Regions from separate parts of the Kribbella solani genome, predicted to be linked through region 2. Evidence: riboswitches for the same ligand, from Rfam matches in the RefSeq annotation. Region 2 holds a riboswitch; the other holds the start of a gene.
The links. Region 2 has a riboswitch for ZMP and ZTP ahead of folP (dihydropteroate synthase). Riboswitches for the same ligand answer to the same signal wherever they lie in the genome.
Positions count from the first base shown of each region.

Region 1 (4,205 bases), 2.1 Mb from region 2:
TCACCGGCCGCGATCCGGGTCACGTCCCGTACGCCCTGACCCGACAGCTGCAGGTGCGACGACGGCGCGTCGGTGAGCGTACCGGCCGCGAGCGCCGACATCAGGTGCGGCAGATGCGACACCCGGGCCACACCGAGGTCGTGATCCTCGACCGACATCTCGACCGTCCGCGCACCCGCGGCCTCGGCCAGCCGCCGGACCAGGTCGACCGCCTCCGGGTCGCTGGTCTCGTGCGGGGTGATCGCCCAGGTCGCGCCGTCGAACAGATCGGCGCGCCCGGCCAGCGGGCCGTTCCGCTCCGAGCCGGCCATCGGGTGACTGCCGACGTACCGGCTGAGATCGCCGGTAAGGCGGCGCGCGTCCGCGAGCGGCTTGGACTTCACGCTGGCCGCGTCGGTGACGATCGCGCCGCTGCCCGCGGTCTGCTCAAGCTGCCGCGCGATCACGGCGCCGACATGATCCGGCGGTACGGCGACGACGACCAACTGTGGTTCGAGCTCCACCGACCGTGATCCGGCGCCGATCCGCTCCGCCATCAGCGCGTTGTCCGCGTTGCCGTCGACGAGTTCCACGACGACGCCGAGCCGCGCCAGCGCGAGGCCGATCGACGTACCGATCAGGCCGGTACCGACGATCCGGACCGGACCACGCAGCTCACTCACCGCACACCTGGTTCGCTGCACCTGGTTTCACTGCGCCTGGTTTCACTGCACACCTGATTCACTGGGCGCCGGTCAGATCCGGGCGCAGCGCGACGGCCCCGTGCAGGTACACGTGCTGGATCTTGTCCCGCGACCGCGGCGTCTCGGTGTGCAGCATCAGCCGCACCACCCGGGGCAGCGCGTGCGGGACCGGGATCTCCTGCATGCACATCAGCGGTACGTCGGTGAGCCCGATCTGCCGCCCGGCGACGGCGGGAAACTCCGAACGCAGGTCCGACGTGACGGTGAAGAGGATGCTGATCAGGTCCTCGTTCTCCAGATCGTTCGCCTCCAGGACGGCCTTCACCAGCTCCGCCGACCGCTCGAGCAGATGCTCGCGCTCGTCGACGTCCAGCTGGGTGGCACCCCGGATCGCCCGTACCGCCACGTCTCGCCTCCTCAGGCCACGACTGTTGATCCCCCCAGCCTAGGCCAACGTGGTCAAGGACTGGACAGCCGTCTCAGCCGCATCGACCGTCTGCTCCAGCAGCAGCGCGATCGTCATCGGCCCGACCCCACCCGGCACCGGCGTGATCAGCCTCGCCACCGCGGCCGCCTCGGCGAAGTGCACGTCGCCCAGATTGCCCTCGTTGTACCCGGCATCGACCACGACCGCGCCCGGCTTCAGCCAGTCACCGCGGACGAACTCCGGCTTCCCGACCGCCGCGATCACCACATCCGCCGTCCGGACCAGCTCGGGCAGGTCACGGGTACGGGAGTGCGCGTACGTGACCGTCGCGTTCGATGCCAGCAGCAACATACCGGCCGGCTTCCCGAGGATCGGGCTGCGGCCGATCACGACGGCGTGCGCGCCTTCCAGCGGTACTTCGTACGCCGCCAGCAGCCGCATGATGCCGCCGGGTGTCGCGGACCGGAAACCGGGATCGCCGAAGGCCATCGCCGCGAACGAGCGCATCGTCACGCCGTCCACGTCCTTGGCCGGATCGATCGCCTCGAACGCGGCCCGCTCGTCGATCTGCGCCGGCACCGGGTGCTGCAGCAGAATGCCGTGCACCGCCGGGTCGTCGGACAGCTTCCGGATCTCCGCGACCAGCTCATCGGTCGATGTGTCGGCAGGCAGGCCGACGCTGACCGAGGCGATCCCGGCCTTCTTCGACCGGTTCTGCTTCATCCGTACGTACGTGGCCGACGCCGGGTCGTCACCGACCAGTACGGTCGCGAGGCACGGCTGGACGCCGGCCCGTTCCTGCAACGCCCGCGCCCGCTCCGCCGCCTTGGCCACCATCTCGGCGGCGAGGTCGGTCCCGATCATGAGTTCAGCAGTCATCCGCGCACCTCTGTCATCTCCCAGGTGCCCAGGCGCGCGGCGAAGCCGGATGGCAGACCGTTCCCCGGTGGTGATCCACCTCAGCGCCAGTCGCGGTCCGGTGTCAGGATAACCGGCCGGCCACTTCGCTGAGGAATGCGTCAGCCACTCCGTCACCGATCCGGGGATGCGTGCGGGAGTGCGGTAGCCGGACGTCGCGGATCGCTTCGGCGCGATCCGTCAGGTGGCGAATCTCCGCAAGCGCCGTCGCGATACCCGACTTGTTGCCCTCGGCCTGCGCCTCCAGCGCCCGGAGCGCCTGGCGCAGCGCCTGACCCCAGTAGAAAGATGCGTCGAGCCAGGCATCCGCCTCCTCGGCGAAGGCCGGGTCGACCAAACCGGCGCGGAGCTGGGCCGGTGCGTTCTCGATCGCCTCGAAGTACGGCTCGAGGTCGGCGATCGCGCCGGCCAGGTCACCCGACTCCCAGGCCGTACGGAACGCGGCCAGCTTCCCGGCGAGCACCGGCGCGTTGACCAGGTGCAGCTTCCCGTCGTACGTGGTGAGGTCCGCGAACACCTCCAGCGCCCGGATCGTGTCCGCGTCTCCCCCGGCCCGCTCGGCGATCGCGCGACGCCAGGACGCGTCCGCGTCGTACACCTCCGGCTTCCAACCGAACTCGGCGAACGAGTAGAGCGCGAGCTTGCTGACCGCGGCCTGGTTCATCGGGTTCGAGATCACGCCGACGACCTGCTCCGCGACACCCGGTTCACGACCGGTGTACGCGGCGAGCAGGATCCGGCCGTGCGCGTAGTCGTTGACCGGGTAGTTGTCCCAGATCAGGATGTCGTGCCCGAACACCGCCTTCGCCGCGGCCGCTTGTGCACTCGTGATCTGCTCCGGCACTACCGCCGTCCCGGTCCAGTGCACGATCACGGCCGGATCCATCCGCTCGCGCAGCGCCTGCTTGTACGGCGATTCGTCGACGTCGTAGTACTCCGTCGGCACCATTTGCAGCGGCTCGACATCCGGCTTCGTCGCGATCCACTCGCGCTGGACCCGGTTGCACAGGTCCGCCTGCGCCGCACCCGCCGCGCCGCCACCGGTGCCGTACTTCGCCGCGTCCTCCGCGCTGTGCCACGTCTCGTACTCGATGTCGTCGAGTGGCACGTTGAAGACCCGCACGCCCAGCTCGTACAGCGCGTCGAACTTCGCGATCAGCGCCTGGTAATCCTCGTCCGAGGTGTACCGGATCGAGAGCCCCGGCGAGAGCGCGAAAGTGAAGTCGACCTTGTTGCGGCGCGCCCGCTCGATCAGCTCACCCAGCTCGGCGAGCTTGTCCGCCGGGTACGGGTCGCGCCACTGCTCGCGGTGATACACGTCGTCCTTCGGCGCGTACTGGAACGTGTTCATCCGGTGCGCGCCGAGATAGTCCAGGTGATCCAGCCGGTCGGCGTGCGACCACGGCGTGCCGTAGAAGCCTTCGATCGAGCCGCGATAGCGCAGCGCCGGCCAGTCGCGGATCTCGACGCCGTCCACCTCGTTGCCTTGGACAACTTCGTCGAAGGTCAGGGCGGCGTAGTACGTCCCGCGGACGTCGGCGCCGTCCAGCACGATCCGATTGGCGCCGACAGCAACTACGTACCCCTCGGCGGGCAGTTCACTGGCTGGTTGCGCGCCGAGACCGGTGCCACCGAGGTGGATGGTCACGGCAGCTTCGCCGTCCACGACGGTACGGACACCCGCGCGGGTCAGGGTCGCGCGGACCAGCCGCTCGGCGTCCGGATCGGTGGCCGGGCCGTGCACCAGGCCGACGGTGTCACCGAGCGCGAATCCGTCCGGGCGGCTGCTCCGCTGCCGCGGCTCCATCGTCAGGCCCGGCGCAGCTCGAGAACCGGGATGGTGCGGATACCGGCCGTCTGCTTCTCGTACTCGGCGAAGCCCGGGTAGCGGCGTGCCTGCTCCGCGTAGATCCGGTCCCGGTCGGCGCCGGTGACGTCACGGACAGTCACCTTGTACGTCTCCGTGCCGCGCTCGATCGTGCCTTCGCCGGCCGCGACCAGATTCCGGTACCACTCCGGGTCGGTCGGGGCGCCGGCCTTGCTGGCGAACACGTACACGGTCTCCGGGTCGTTGTCGTCGGCCAGGTACATCGTCGGAGCGACGTACTCCTGACCGCTCTTGCGGCCCCGGTGGTGCAGCAGGGTCATCGGGGCACCTTCGAAGTTGCCGCCGACCT
Region 1 covers NZ_JACHNF010000001.1:1,537,640-1,541,844, reverse strand. The annotation lists gene HDA44_RS06745 (prephenate dehydrogenase) at 1-662, opposite strand, end outside; gene aroH (chorismate mutase) at 721-1,089, opposite strand; gene HDA44_RS06735 (bifunctional 5,10-methylenetetrahydrofolate dehydrogenase/5,10-methenyltetrahydrofolate cyclohydrolase) at 1,129-1,989, opposite strand; ZMP/ZTP riboswitch at 2,009-2,093, opposite strand; gene HDA44_RS06730 (glycoside hydrolase family 84 protein) at 2,093-3,835, opposite strand; gene HDA44_RS06725 (nitroreductase family deazaflavin-dependent oxidoreductase) at 3,838-4,205, opposite strand, start outside.
Region 1: it holds a riboswitch for ZMP and ZTP, as region 2 does, so the genes downstream of both, HDA44_RS06735 (bifunctional 5,10-methylenetetrahydrofolate dehydrogenase/5,10-methenyltetrahydrofolate cyclohydrolase) here and folP (dihydropteroate synthase) in region 2, are expected to answer to the same signal.

Region 2 (4,205 bases):
ATCCATGAACAATGCATGAACTGACGTGGCTGCTACGAGACCTTTGCGTGGTTGTCGGGGGTGGAACGGCGGGATCTGCGGCGGGTGAGCAGGGCGGTGCCGAGGACGGTGAGGGCGATGACCGCGGTGGCGCCGAGGTTCAGGCGCTGGTCGGATTGGGTGGCCATGAAGACGAGCATGACGGGGATGACGATGACCACCGCCCAGGTCAGGTACGGGTAGGCCCACATGCGTACCGGCAGCGGGGTGCCTGAGCTGTCGAACTTGGCGCGGAGGCGGAGCTGGGAGACCGCGATGACGAAGTAGACGAGCAGCGCGATCGCGCCGGAGGTGGCCAGGAGTACGCCGAAGACCTTTTCGGGGAAGAGGTAGTTGCAGATCACGGCCAGGAAGCCGACCGCAGTGGACGCGAGGACGGCACCGCGCGGTACGCCGCGGGAGGTGGTCTGGACGACGATCGCCGGCGCCTGGCCGCGTTTGCCGAGTGAGTAGATCATCCGGGACGCGGTGTACAGCGCCGAGTTCAGGCAGCTCGCCACGGCTACCAGCACGACCAGGTCGACGATGACCGTCGCGCCGGGTACGCCGAGTGCCTGCAGCGCGGTCTGGTAGGAACCGTTGGTGGCCAGGCCGGGCTCGTTCCACGGCACGATCACGACGACGAGCAGGATGGACGCGAGGTAGAACAACGCGATCCGCCAAATCACCGAACGGGTCGCCTTGCCGACCTGCTCGTCCGGGTGGTCGGACTCGGCGGCGGCGATCGTCACGATCTCGGTACCCATGAAGCTGAACATCGTCACCAGGACCGCGGCCACGACCGCGCCGAACCCGTTCGGCAGGAAACCTCCGGTGTCCCACAGATGCTGGATCCCGCTGTGGTCCGAACCGAACACGCCCAGCACGGCCAGTACGCCGATCCCGATGAACCCGATGATCGCGATCACCTTGAGCAGGGCGAACCAGAACTCGAACTCGCCGTAGTTCGCGACGCTGAACAGGTTCGTCAGGGTCAGACCCAGCGTCACCGCGAGCGCCCAGACCCACTTCGGTACGCCGGTCCAGCCCTCCAGGATCGCCGCCGCCGCGGTCGCCTCGACCGGAATCACCAGCACCCAGAACCACCAGTACAGCCAGCCGACCGTGAAGCCGGCCCAGGACCCGATCGCGCGGTCGGCGTACACCGAGAACGAGCCGGTGTCCGGGTTCGCCGCGGCCATCTCGCCGAGCATCCGCATCACCAGGACGACGAGCGTCCCCGCGAAGGCGTACGCGATGAGTACGCCGGGACCGGCTTTGCTGATCGCCGTACCGGACCCGACGAACAGGCCGGCGCCGATCACGCCGGCGATGCTGATCATCGTGACGTGGCGGCCTTTCAGCCCCGCGGACAACTCATCGACAGCCACGTCGTACTCCTCGCAACGATGTTCCGGCCGCCCGGGCGGATCGGCTCCGGCGAACATCCTGGCAGCGAAAAGGCTCAATTCGCATCCGAACCGCCACCAACCGTGCACTAACAGTTACAGTCATCGACCGCTGACAGCCGACCTGGGCGCCAAGAGAGCGTCGCGACCGCCGATCAGGGTTTGGTGGCTTCGGCGATCTGCTCGTGGTGGCGGATTACCTCGCTGATGATGAAGCCGAGGAGCTTCTCGGCGAAGACCGGGTCGAGTTTGGCGGTTTCGGCGAGGGCGCGCAGGCGAGTGATCTGGCCGGCTTCGCGGGCCGGGTCGGCCGGTGGCAGGGCGTGTACGGCCTTGAGGTGGCCGACCTGCTGGGTGTACTTGAAGCGTTCGGCCAGGATGTGGACGAGAGCCGCGTCGAGGTTGTCGATGCTGTCGCGCAGCCGGTCCAGCTCGGCGCGGATCGCCGGGTCGACATCCTGCGGGCCGGCGGCGTTGCTCGTGGTCATGCGGTTCAGCATAAGCAGCCCATCCAGGCCCGCACCGAGCACCACCGGGTTCGCTTGCCGGCCGGTAAGGTGTCGGGTGGGTCGTGACTGGCGTCTGGATGGGTCACCATCGTGGAGCGACCCCGTCAGCTGACGCTGTGCCGCGCGCCTGGGCCTCTGGGACATTCTCTGGGAGGCACAGCGTGGTGTATGACTTCACTCCTTCGGCACTGTCGACGGTACGGCCCCGGCTGGTCGGGATCGTCAACGTCACCGCCGACTCGTTCTCCGACGGCGGCCGGTTCCTGGCAACCGAGGATGCGCTGGCGCAGGCGTGGCGATTGCTCGCGGCCGGCGCGGACATCATCGAACTCGGGGCGGCCGCGAGTCATCCAGGCGCCGAACGGGTCAGCGTCGACGCGGAGATCCGCCGTTTGGCCGACGTACTGGACGAGTTGGTGACTGCCCGCGTTCCGGTGTCGATCGACTCGTACGCACCCGAGACGCAGTTGTACGCCGCGGCCCATGGCGCCACCTATCTCAACGACATCCACGGCTTCCCGGACCCGGAACGGTACGCCGAACTGGCCGACAGCGGATGCACGCTCATCGTCATGCACGCGGTCCAGCACCGTGGCCCGGCGACGAAGGTGCGGATCGACCCGCCGGCCGTACAACAAGGGATCGACCGCTTCTTCCGCGACCGGCTCGACGCGCTGCAAGCAGCCGGCATCAGTCGCGACCGCCTGGTCGTCGATCCCGGGCTCGGCTACTTCCTCAGCAGCGCGCCCGAGCCGTCGATCATGGTGCTGGCCGGGCTCGCGGACCTGAAGGCCGGCTACGGCCTGCCGGTCCTGGTCTCACCTTCCCGGAAGTCGTTCCTTCGCACGCTGACTGGCAAGGACCTCGCCGACATCGGGCCGGCGACCCTGGCCGCGGAGCTGTACGCGGCCGGCCAAGGCGCGGACTTCATCCGTACGCATGACGTCGCCGCGCTCTCGGACGCGCTGACGATCTTCACCGCCCTGGCCAAGGGACGCGCGTAACCGGCATTTCTTCATCGAGCGATGGGGTTTACTCGCGGACGCCTGTACCGTTAACTTCATCAAGTGATGAAGAAAGGTGTGGGGCCGATGAGAGTGATCGTGGTCGGGGCCGGACTCGGCGGGTTGACGCTGGCCCAAGGTCTGCGCCGCGCGGGGATCGACGTCGTGGTCTACGAGCGGGAAGAACCCCGCGGCCGCCCGCAAGGCGTCAGCATGCATTTCGACGACCGGGGCATGACGGCGCTGCGCGCGTGCCTGCCGCCGGGGCACGTCGCGATGGTCGAGGCCACCATGGGCGGACCGCGCGAGCAAGCTCTGACCTTGTCCGAAACGGACGGCGAGCTCACGGTCGAGCGGAGCCAGTCGCTCGACGGGACGAAAGGGCCGGCTCGGCCCGGCCGGCAGGTCGACCGGCCGTTGCTGCGGGCGGTGATGCTGACCGGGCTGGAGGACACGGTGCGGTTCGGGGCGCCGTTCGCTCGGTTCCAGCAGCTTGCCGACGGCACTGTCCGGGCGTGGTCCGCCGATGGGCGTACGGAGGTCGCGGACGTACTGGTCGGCGCGGACGGGATCGGCTCGGCGGTCCGACGCCAGTACCTGCCGCATGTGCAGGTCGTCGACACCGGAAAGCGCATGGTGATGGGCGCGACGCCACTGCGGCGCGTGGTCGGTACTGGTCTGCCCGAGCTGATCGGTCACAGCGCGGCCCGGGCGCAGGTGCGCGGGACGATGATGGCGATGGGCATACTGCGGTTCACGCAGCCGCCGGTCGCGGCGCGTACGGAGTGCCTGCCCGGCCTGGACTCCCGCGCGGTCGCCGACGCCGAGGACTACGTGATGTGGGCGCTGCCGGTGACGGAAGAGCAACTCGGTACGGCCGAATCACCCGCCGCTGTCTGGGGTCAGGCGCAGGAATTGGTCTCCGGCCTGCCGGAGACATTGCGGACGCTCGTCGACTCGGCGTGGCCGGACCGCACAGTGGTACTGCGGAACGGGATGATCCCGCCACCACCGGTCTGGCCGGCCGGTTCGGTGACACTGATCGGCGACGCCATCCATGTAACCCCTGGCTTCGGCGGCAACCTCGCGATGCAGGACGCGCACCGGCTCTGCGCTCAACTGGTGCAGGCCGCGCGCGGCGAGAAGGAATTGCACGCCGCGATCGCCACCTACGAAGACGTGATGCGCCACGAAAACTTCACCACCCCCGCCGCATCCCGCCCGGCGGAGGCAGCAGTGGTGTCGCGGGGGTCGGGCGGATGAAC
Region 2 covers NZ_JACHNF010000001.1:3,635,013-3,639,217, forward strand. The annotation lists gene HDA44_RS16365 (amino acid permease) at 33-1,409, opposite strand; gene HDA44_RS16370 (chorismate mutase) at 1,583-1,915, opposite strand; ZMP/ZTP riboswitch at 1,989-2,076, shown strand; gene folP (dihydropteroate synthase) at 2,146-2,940, shown strand; gene HDA44_RS16380 (FAD-dependent oxidoreductase) at 3,028-4,203, shown strand; gene HDA44_RS16385 (DUF3159 domain-containing protein) at 4,200-4,205, shown strand, end outside.